Regions from separate parts of the Cupriavidus sp. 05T42 genome, predicted to be linked through region 1. Evidence: predicted binding sites of a transcription regulator. Region 1 holds the regulator's gene; each other region holds the start of a gene.
The links. Region 1 encodes FNR, which switches genes on or off when oxygen is low (the NO sensors DNR and NnrR bind a similar motif). Its sites were predicted from a motif close to TTGATNNNNATCAA; they were not measured.

Region 1 (2,200 bases):
TGGAAGGAACCGTGGCCGTGGCTGCTGATGAGCGGACCGCTGCTGGCGATGATCGGCTGTGGTGTGACGATCTGGCTCGCCAATACCCACGCCGACGTGCCGGTGCGCGATGCCGCGCGGCATGGGCTGGTGGTGGAGAAGCTGGATGGGTCCGCCGTGCGTGCCGACGCCCATGTCAATGACACGGCGAGGCGGCCATGAGACTACGCTGGCTGATGTGGGTGATGTGGCCAGCGTTCCTGATGGGCGGCGTGGCCACGGCAACGGTGTTCTCGATTGTCGATCCCAGTGACCTGAGCTTCTTCGGTCATCCGGTCGACGCGTCGCGTGAGGCGATCTATACCGTGGGATTCCTGCTGGCGTGGCTGTTCTGCGCCTTGTCGAGCGGCCTGACGCTCTACACCATGCCAACGCCGCTCAGCGATACCGATGAACTCGAGTAGCGAGTGCACCGGCGCCGGCGAGCCGGCCTTAGCAGGAGCGGTTGTAGATCTGCTTGATGCCGGCCATGTCGATGAGCTTGACGTGGCGCTGGCGGATCTGGATCAGGCCCGCCTCGGCAAAACGAGAGAACAGGCGGCTGACGGTTTCGAGTTTCAGGCCAAGATAACTGCCGATCTCCTCGCGACTCATGCGCAATACGAACTCGCTCGACGAGTAGCCACGCGCCGACAGGCGATCGGAAAGATTGACGAGGAACGCGGCAAGCCGCTCCTCGGCCCGCATCGAACCCAACGTCATCAGCATCACCTGGTCCTGCGAAATCTCCTTGCTCATCAAGCGCAGGAACTGGGTTTGCAGCGAGGGCAGGTCAGACGAGAGCGCCTGCAAGTCGTTGAAGCGTACGACGCAGACTTCGGCATCCTCGAGGGCCGTGGCATCGGAAGCATGCTGCATTTCGCCGAGGCCATCCATACCGACCATCTCGCCGGGCAGATGGAAGCCGGTGATCTGCGAGCGGCCGTCTTCGAGCGTCACGTGCGTCTTGAGCGTGCCGAAACGCACGGCATAGACGGCGGTGAGCGGATCGCCCATGCGGTAAAGCGTTTCGCCCTTGTGCACGCGCACGCGTTCCTGCACGAGCGTGTCCATCTTCAGGAGGTCCTGGTGCGACATGCCTACCGGCAGACAAAGCTGGCCCATCCCGCACGTAGAGCAGCGGGGCGAGATCTCGGTGACGGGTATGGAGGTAAGCAATTGAGGGCTCTTGGTGATGCGCATTGCAGCGAGGGCGCGACAGATCAATTTTACCGCGTGAAGTGACGCGGAAGCGAGGGACCGTTGCCATTTGGTGTGCTTTTCAGCGTTTTTATCGTTGCGTTGTTTGGTGGCGTCCACTGTGCTGCGATGTGTGGCGGCATTGCGATGGCGGCCGAGCAGCGCGCGGCGGTGCGCGTGCCGGTGACGATCCATCGCTCGCCGCGCGGCTGGCTCGTGGAATTGCTGGCGATGCACGCCGGCCGCCTGACCACCTACGMGTTGCTGGGGGCGGTGGTGGGTGCCGTCGGCGCCACCGTATGGAAGCAGGACTATCTGCCTGTGCAGCGATGGCTCTATGGCGCAGGCGGAGCGATGCTGGTGATGTCGGGCTTCTGGCTGTTGCGTGGGCGCACCATGCGTGCGACGCGCCTGGAGGCGTTCGCGGTGCGCATGGCCCAAGGGGTGGTGGGTCGCATGGGCGCGCTCGGTATCAGGCTGCCTGCCGGCCTGGCCCGGCATGCGCCGCTGCTGCGGCGCTTCGGTCTGGGACTCGCCTGGGGGATCGTGCCGTGCGGGATGGTCTATGGGGCACTCGCAATGGCGTTGCTGGCCGGCAATGCGGCGTCGGGCGCGCTGGTCCTGTTCGCCTTTGGGTTGGGAACGCTGCCAAACCTACTGGTGATTTCGGGGTTGTCGGGCTATGTGCGCCATGTGTCGCGCCGGCCGGCGGTCCGGACCGTGGCGGGCGTGCTGATCATCGGCTTCGGCATCGTGGGCGTGGCGCGGGCGGTCTGGCTCCCGGAGACGCTGGCTGCGCATGGGTTCTGCGTGGTGTTCTAGGACGATTCCGGGCGGCGGACAGGCCGCCCCGGTTCGTGCCATTCGCCACGCCGGGCGGCGGGCGGGTTGCGGAGGGGGGCGGGAATGCCATACAATCGCGAGAACCACGGTATCGCGCCACGTAATTCCCTGGCGTCGCCGGGCCGGCATCCCTGATCTG
Region 2 (2,200 bases), on a different contig from region 1:
CAGGCCAATGCCGCCAACACCCAGCGCGTGAGCCGCGACGACAGCCGCGTGCCCGTGCTGGTGCTGCCGACCGACGAGGAAGGCATGATTGCGCTCTCCACCGCGCGCATCCTGCGCGAGCGCGGCGGACTGTAGTAGCGGCGGCGGCCGGGCTCAGGCTTCGAGATAGTGGCCGCGCAGGCGGTCGATATCGACGCCAAGACCATCGGCCAGATAAGCCTCCAGGCCGCCGTGCGCCTGCTCGATGGCGGCGATCGACGCCTCCAGGTATTCCGGCCGCACCTCGAGCAACGGCATGATGACGTCGGGCGGCACGCCCAGCGCCTCGGTTCGCGCGAGGATCGCCTCGTTGAAGCGGCGGTTCCAGTGGTTGGACTCGAGGTAGTTGGCGACGATGTCGTCCCGCGCCACGCCAAGCGCGGACAGCAGCAGCAGCGACGCAAAGCCGGTGCGGTCCTTGCCGGCCGTGCAGTGGTAGTACAGCGTGCCGCCTGTCTCCGCATTGCGCAGGAAGCCGCCGAACGCGTCGCGATAGCGCACCGGGAAATCGCGGTAGACATCGACCATAAAGGCGTGGACCTGCGCCGGCGTGCTGTCACGCAGACGTGGCATCAGCACGTCCATCGCCATGCTGCCCTCCAGCACCGGCACGGGAATCCAGCGGAAGCGCTCACCGAAGGCGGCCTCCTGCGGGGACTTCTCGCCGGCCGAGCGAAAGTCGATGACCATGTCGAGGCCCAGCGCATGCAGGCGATCCAGGTCCGCCACGCTGGCCAGCGCCGGATTGCCGCTGCGAAAGAGCTTGCCGTGACGCACGCGGCGCCCATGCGCGCCGACGAGGCCACCGAGGTCACGTGCGTTGCTGATCGTCTCCAGCGGCAGGCACGGACGGATGTGTGTTGGGTGAGTCACCATGTCGGTGTCCGGTTAAGGGTGATCGAAGGGTTTTCAACATCGTCCCCAATTATTTCAGATCGAGGACACGCGGCGCCATCGGGAATCGCCCAATGTCCGCCATCCGTTGCGCCGCCGTGACGCACCGTGTGTCGCCCCCGATGCCTGATCTTGCAGAGGCTTGATCCTGGACAAATCGCGCTGACGCGGTGCCTTGGCATGGGCAGGCACGCTTCTCATAATGCGTGGGTCGACCGCGGCGACCCTGCGTGACGACCGCGTCGACAGGCTCATCCACTTAGGAAGTCAAGATGCCTGACTCGCATATCTCTGCTGCACCTGCCGCCGCCAAGTCGGCGCCCGTCACCCCCAAGGTGACCCTCCACTGGGGCTTGTACCTCGCCCTCGCCGTGCTCGCCGCGGTACTCCTGATACCTACGCCCGAAGGGCTTCCCATCGCGGGGCAGCGCATGCTCGCCATCCTCGCCTTCGCCGTGGTCGTGTGGATCACCGAGGCGGTGACCTACGAGACCAGCGCGATCATGATCACCTCGCTGATGGCGGGCCTGATCGGCTTCGCGCCGACGGTGGCCGATTCCACGGTCAACTACGGCACCTCGCGCGCGCTGGGCATGGCGCTGGCCGGCTTCTCGAACACGGCGCTCGCGCTGGTGGCGGCCGCGCTGTTCATCTCGGCTGCGATGACCGTGACGGGACTCGACCGGCGCATCGCGCTGGTCACGCTCTCCGCCATCGGCACCAGCACGCGCCGCATCCTCATCGGCACCATCGCGGTCACGATCATCCTCAGCCTGGTCGTACCCAGCGCCACCGCGCGTAGCGCCTGCACGGTGCCGATCATGATGGGCGTGATTGCCGCGTTCGGCGTGGACAAGAAGTCCAATACCGCCGCCGGCATCATGATCATGGTGGCGATGGCCACCAGCGTGTGGAACGTCGGTATCCAGACCGCCGCCGCGCAGAACCTGCTGACCGCCGGCTTCATGGACAAGCTGCTCGGGGAGCGCGTGACCTGGCTGCAATGGCTGATCGCCGGCGCGCCGTGGGCGCTCATCATGTCGGCGGTGCTCTATTTCCTCGTGCGCTGGCTGCTGCCGCCTGAAACCGATGCGATTGCCGGCGGCAAGGAAGCCGTGCAGCGCGAACTGGCCGCGCTCGGGCCGATGACCGGCCCGCAGAAACGTCTCGCCGCCGTCGCCATCGGCCTGCTGGTGTTCTGGGCGACCGAGGGCAAGCTGCACAGCTTCGACACCGCGACGATCACCTTCGTCGGCCTGGTGATCCT
Region 3 (2,200 bases), on a different contig from region 1:
TGCCGTGCGCCGCCTCCACCGCCGCAATGTCCAAAGTGCCGTGACACATCAGCGCGCCGATGATCGCCTTGCGCAGATGGTCATCGGCGGACATGCCGAAGCCGCGCGCCACCGGCAGCCGGCCGGCGTCCAGCGCGTCGTAGTACTCGTCCGTGGTGCGCGCGTTCTGCGCGTAGTGGCCGGCCACCGCGCCAATCGCCGAGACGCCGAAGCCCAGTTGATCGTGCCCCGCGTGGGTGGCGTAGCCCTGGAAGTTGCGTTGCAGCCGCCCGGCCTGCTGGGCGATGGCGAGGTCGTCGTCCGGCAGCGCGAAATGATCCATGCCGATATAGACATAGCCGGCGGCGGTCAGGCGCTCGATCGTGGACACCAGGATGTCGAGCTTCTCGCCGGCGGGCGGCAGCGCCGCCTCGTCGATGCGCCGCTGCGGCTTGAACACATGCGGCAGGTGCGCGTAGCTGTAGGCCGAGAGCCGGTCCGGCCGCAGCGTCAGCACGCGGTCGATGGTTGCTGCGAAGCGTTCGGTGGTCTGGTGCGGCAGCCCGTAGATGAGGTCCATGCTGACCGAGCGGAAGCCGAGCCGGCGCGCCGCCAGCACCACATCGCGCGTTTCCTCATAGGACTGCACACGATGGATCGCCGCCTGCACCTCCGGGTCGAAGTCCTGCACGCCGAGGCTGATCCGGTTGAAGCCGAGTTCCGCCAGCAGCGCCATGCGCGCATCGGTCACGCGGCGCGGATCGATCTCGATGGCGTGCTCGCCCCCGGGCAGCAGGTGGAAGTGTTGCGTCAGCGCCGCCATTACGCGACGCATTTCGTCGGGATCGAGGAAGGTCGGCGTGCCGCCGCCCCAGTGCGATTGCATGACCGCGCGGCGCTCGCCGAGCCGGCCGGCAACCATTGCCATTTCCCGGGCGAGATAGTCAACGTAGCGCGCGCTGCGGGCGTGGTCCTTGGTGATGATCTTGTTGCAGCCGCAGTAGTAGCAGATGTTCTCGCAGAACGGGATGTGCAGGTAGAGCGAGAGCGGCGCGGGGGAGTCCGCGCGGCAGGCGTCGAGCGCGGCGAGGTAGCGGGCGTCGTCCACTTCGGCGTCGAAGCGGTCGGCGGTGGGGTAGGAGGTGTAGCGGGGGCCGTTGCCGTCGATGCGGCCGGCCAGGCTGCGGAAGTCGGCCAGTGCGCGGCGGTCGAACGCCGTGGCGGCAGGCATGCTGGGGAGGGTGGGGGCGGACATGGTGCGCTCTTTTTGCGGGCGAAGATGGTCACGATGCTATGCCCCTGCGCCGTCGCTCACCTTGACGCGCATCAAGCGCACGCCGCGCTTGCGCCCGCAGCCCCGCCACCGTGGGGCGTTGGCGTCATCCGAGCGTCACGAACGGCCGATAGGCTCTGCCCGCCGTCCCCTCCTCCACCCGATTCCAACGCCCGCCGACCATGCGCCCAGCCTCGCCCAGAACGATGTCGCCCGCCGCGCCGGCGCGCCGCCGCATGCTCCGGTCGTTCGGCACGCTGGCCGCGATGCTCGCGGCGCCGGCCGCCTTCGCCCAGCCGCAACCACAGCCCGCCACACAGCGCCGCACGCTGGTGGTCGGCCATCTGCTGGACCGCGTGGGGCCGCAAGCGGATCTGGCGCGCGACTACCTGGCCGGCGCCAAGGTGCTGTTCGATGCGGCGAACGCCTCGGGTCAGGGGCCGCGCATCGTACACGTGGTGCGGGATGCCGATGCCAGCCCGCGCATCGGCACCTCGCAGGCCATCGGCATGGCCGAGTCGGACCATATCGACGTGCTGTTCGGCCCCGGCGACACCCTGCTGCCCGCGCTGGCCACGTCGTCCGAACTGAGCCGGCGCGGCGTGCAGATCGTCGCCCCGCTCTCCGGGCTTTCGCTTGCCGCCGACAACATCTGGTTCACGCGCGCCGACTATCAGGCCGAGCTGGACGCCGCCGTGCGGCAGCTGCGCAGCTACGGCCTCAAGAACATCGTCCTGGCCGTGTCGCCCGACTTCGCCGCCGGCACGCTCGCGGCGGGCTCGCCGTGGCTCGATCGGATGGAGCGCGACCTCGGTACGCGCGCCGTGACGCTGACCGGCAGTGTCGATGACGGCGCGCGCCGCATCGCCGCGACGCGGCCCGGCGCGGTCATCGTGGCCGGCGACACGCTTGCCTACGGCGGCCTTGGCCGCGCGCTGGCCTCGCAGG
Region 4 (2,200 bases), on a different contig from region 1:
CGATCACGCCGCGCTTCGCGCCGACCTCCACCGAGGCGCAACTGGCCGCCTGCGGCGAACTGGCGCGCGCGCATCCGGACGCCTTCATCCAGACCCACGTGGCCGAGAACCGCGACGAGGTGAAATGGGTGGCCGAGCTGTTCCCCGACGCCCGCAGCTACCTGGACGTGTACGACCGCTACAGCCTGTTGCGCCCCGGCGCGTTCTACGGCCACGCGATCTACCTCGACCAGGACGACCGCCGCCGGCTGGCCGACAGCGGCGCCGCCGTGGCGCACTGCCCCACCTCGAACCTGTTCCTGGGCAGCGGCTTCTATGACTTCCACCAGTCCGATGCCCACCGCCTGAACGTGACACTGGCCACCGACGTGGGTGGCGGCACCTCGTTCTCGATGTTCCGCACCATGAACGCGGCACACAAGGTGGCGCGCATGGGCGGCTACCACCTGACCGCCCTGCGCATGTTCTACCTGGCCACGCGCGGCGCGGCCGAGGCGCTGGGCTGGGCGGACCGCATCGGCAGCTTCTCCGTGGGCTGCGAGGCCGATTTCCTGGTGCTGGACCCCGAGGCCACGCCGCTGATCGCCCGCCGCAGCAGCCGCTCCGAGACGCTCGAAGAGCAGTTGTTCGCCTTCGCCATGCTCGGCGACGACCGCGTAGTGGACAACGTCTACATCATGGGCGAAGCCACGCGGGAACTGGCGGGTTGATCGCTTTTGGGCGACGGACAGCAGGCAAATACGTGTTGTCGCCCGTCCGCCTTGACCAGCATCAACACAACCGTCATCAAAGCCTTCTAGGCTGTCGCATTGCCCGCCCCCGGCTATCGGGTGCGCCAAGACAGACCCAAAAAGACTGACATGACTGCCCGATCTCTGGATGTATCGCCGGCCCAGACTGCTGAGCCGGCTTCCCACCCTGCCCACCCGCCCCGCAAGCTCGCCGGCGTTCCCCTGCCGGAACCCATCGCCTTCGAGGCCCCCTTCCCTAACCGCAAGACCATCCGTGGCTGGCTGATTCCGCTCGGCGAGCGCAGCGTGGCACGCGCGCTGACGCTGTTCGCGCTCGACTACGCGATCTTCGCCGCGGTGCTGGCCGGCGTGGTCCTGGCGCCGCAGTGGTGGGCCAAGCTCGGCCTCGGCGTGCTGCTGGGTCTGGTGATCGCCCGGCTGTTCATCATCGGCCACGATGCCTGCCACCAGAGCCTGACGGACCGCCGTGGCCTGAACAAATGGCTCGGCCGGCTGACGTTCCTGCCGTCGCTCACGCCCTACAGCCTGTGGGAAGTCGGCCACAACGTGGTCCACCATGGGTACACCAACCTCAAGGGCTTCGACTTCGTCTGGGCGCCCTACTCGCTCGAGGAATTCCGCGCGCTGCCGCGCTGGCGCCGGGTGATGGAGCGGGTCTACCGCAATGGCTTCGGCGCCGGACTCTATTACCTGATCGAGATCTGGTGGTTCAAGCTGTTCTTCCCGAGCAAGCGCCAGATGGCCACGCGCCGCGCGATCTTCATGTGGGACTGCACGCTGGTGGCCACCTTCGGCGCCATCTGGATCGGTGCGCTGGCCTGGCTGGCCGTGGCCACGGACCAGTCGGTCCTGGGGCTGGTCGGCGCCGGCTTCGTGCTGCCCTTCCTGATCTGGAACCTGACCGTGGGCTTCGTGCTGTATGTCCACCACACGCACACGAGCGTGGCGTGGTACGACACCAAGCCGATGTGGGCCAAGGCCCAGCCGTTCGTCTCGACCACCGTGCACCTGCGCTTCCGCTTCGGCATCGGCGCCGCGCTCCACCACATCATGGAGCACACCGCGCACCACGTGGACATGAGCGTGCCGCTGTACCGGCTCAAGCGCGCCCAGGCCCTGCTGGAGCATGCGCTGCCGGGCCGCATCATCATCGAGAACTTCTCGTGGCGCTGGTACTTCCGCACGGCGCGCCGCTGCAAGCTGTACGACTTCAAGGCCCTGTGCTGGACCGACTTCCGCGGCCGCCAGACCAGCGACAACTCGCCCGTGCCGGTCTGACCTGACCCGCATTTCCCAACAGCCATGCCAAAGGCGGTGGACAGTGTCCGCCGCCTTTTAGTACAATTACGACTTCCATTGGGGAGTAGCCGCCCTCGTCTCACCGCGCCGCGCAATGCGGCACACGGCAGACAGGGGCGTACGTCAACAGACTTGACCGTGGTGTCCAG

Region 2: a site for FNR is predicted at 1,076-1,089, ahead of AC1EJR_RS24255 (DASS family sodium-coupled anion symporter). Genes of this name have one in related genera too.
Region 3: a site for FNR is predicted at 1,296-1,309, ahead of hemN (oxygen-independent coproporphyrinogen III oxidase). Genes of this name have one in related genera too.
Region 4: a site for FNR is predicted at 762-775, ahead of AC1EJR_RS09350 (fatty acid desaturase). Genes of this name have one in related genera too.

The regions. Positions count from the first base shown of each region.
Region 1 is NZ_JBFTLH010000006.1:299,137-301,336, forward strand. It holds gene AC1EJR_RS11005 (hypothetical protein) at 1-201, shown strand, start outside; gene AC1EJR_RS11010 (hypothetical protein) at 198-443, shown strand; gene fnr (fumarate/nitrate reduction transcriptional regulator Fnr) at 472-1,197, opposite strand; gene AC1EJR_RS11020 (sulfite exporter TauE/SafE family protein) at 1,282-2,040, shown strand.
Region 2 is NZ_JBFTLH010000024.1:80,511-82,710, forward strand. It holds gene AC1EJR_RS24245 (acetate/propionate family kinase) at 1-135, shown strand, start outside; gene AC1EJR_RS24250 (tyrosine-protein phosphatase) at 154-915, opposite strand; gene AC1EJR_RS24255 (DASS family sodium-coupled anion symporter) at 1,206-2,200, shown strand, end outside.
Region 3 is NZ_JBFTLH010000012.1:116,773-118,972, forward strand. It holds gene hemN (oxygen-independent coproporphyrinogen III oxidase) at 1-1,234, opposite strand, end outside; gene AC1EJR_RS17585 (ABC transporter substrate-binding protein) at 1,435-2,200, shown strand, end outside.
Region 4 is NZ_JBFTLH010000005.1:300,764-302,963, forward strand. It holds gene guaD (guanine deaminase) at 1-710, shown strand, start outside; gene AC1EJR_RS09350 (fatty acid desaturase) at 861-2,030, shown strand; yybP-ykoY riboswitch at 2,099-2,200, shown strand, end outside.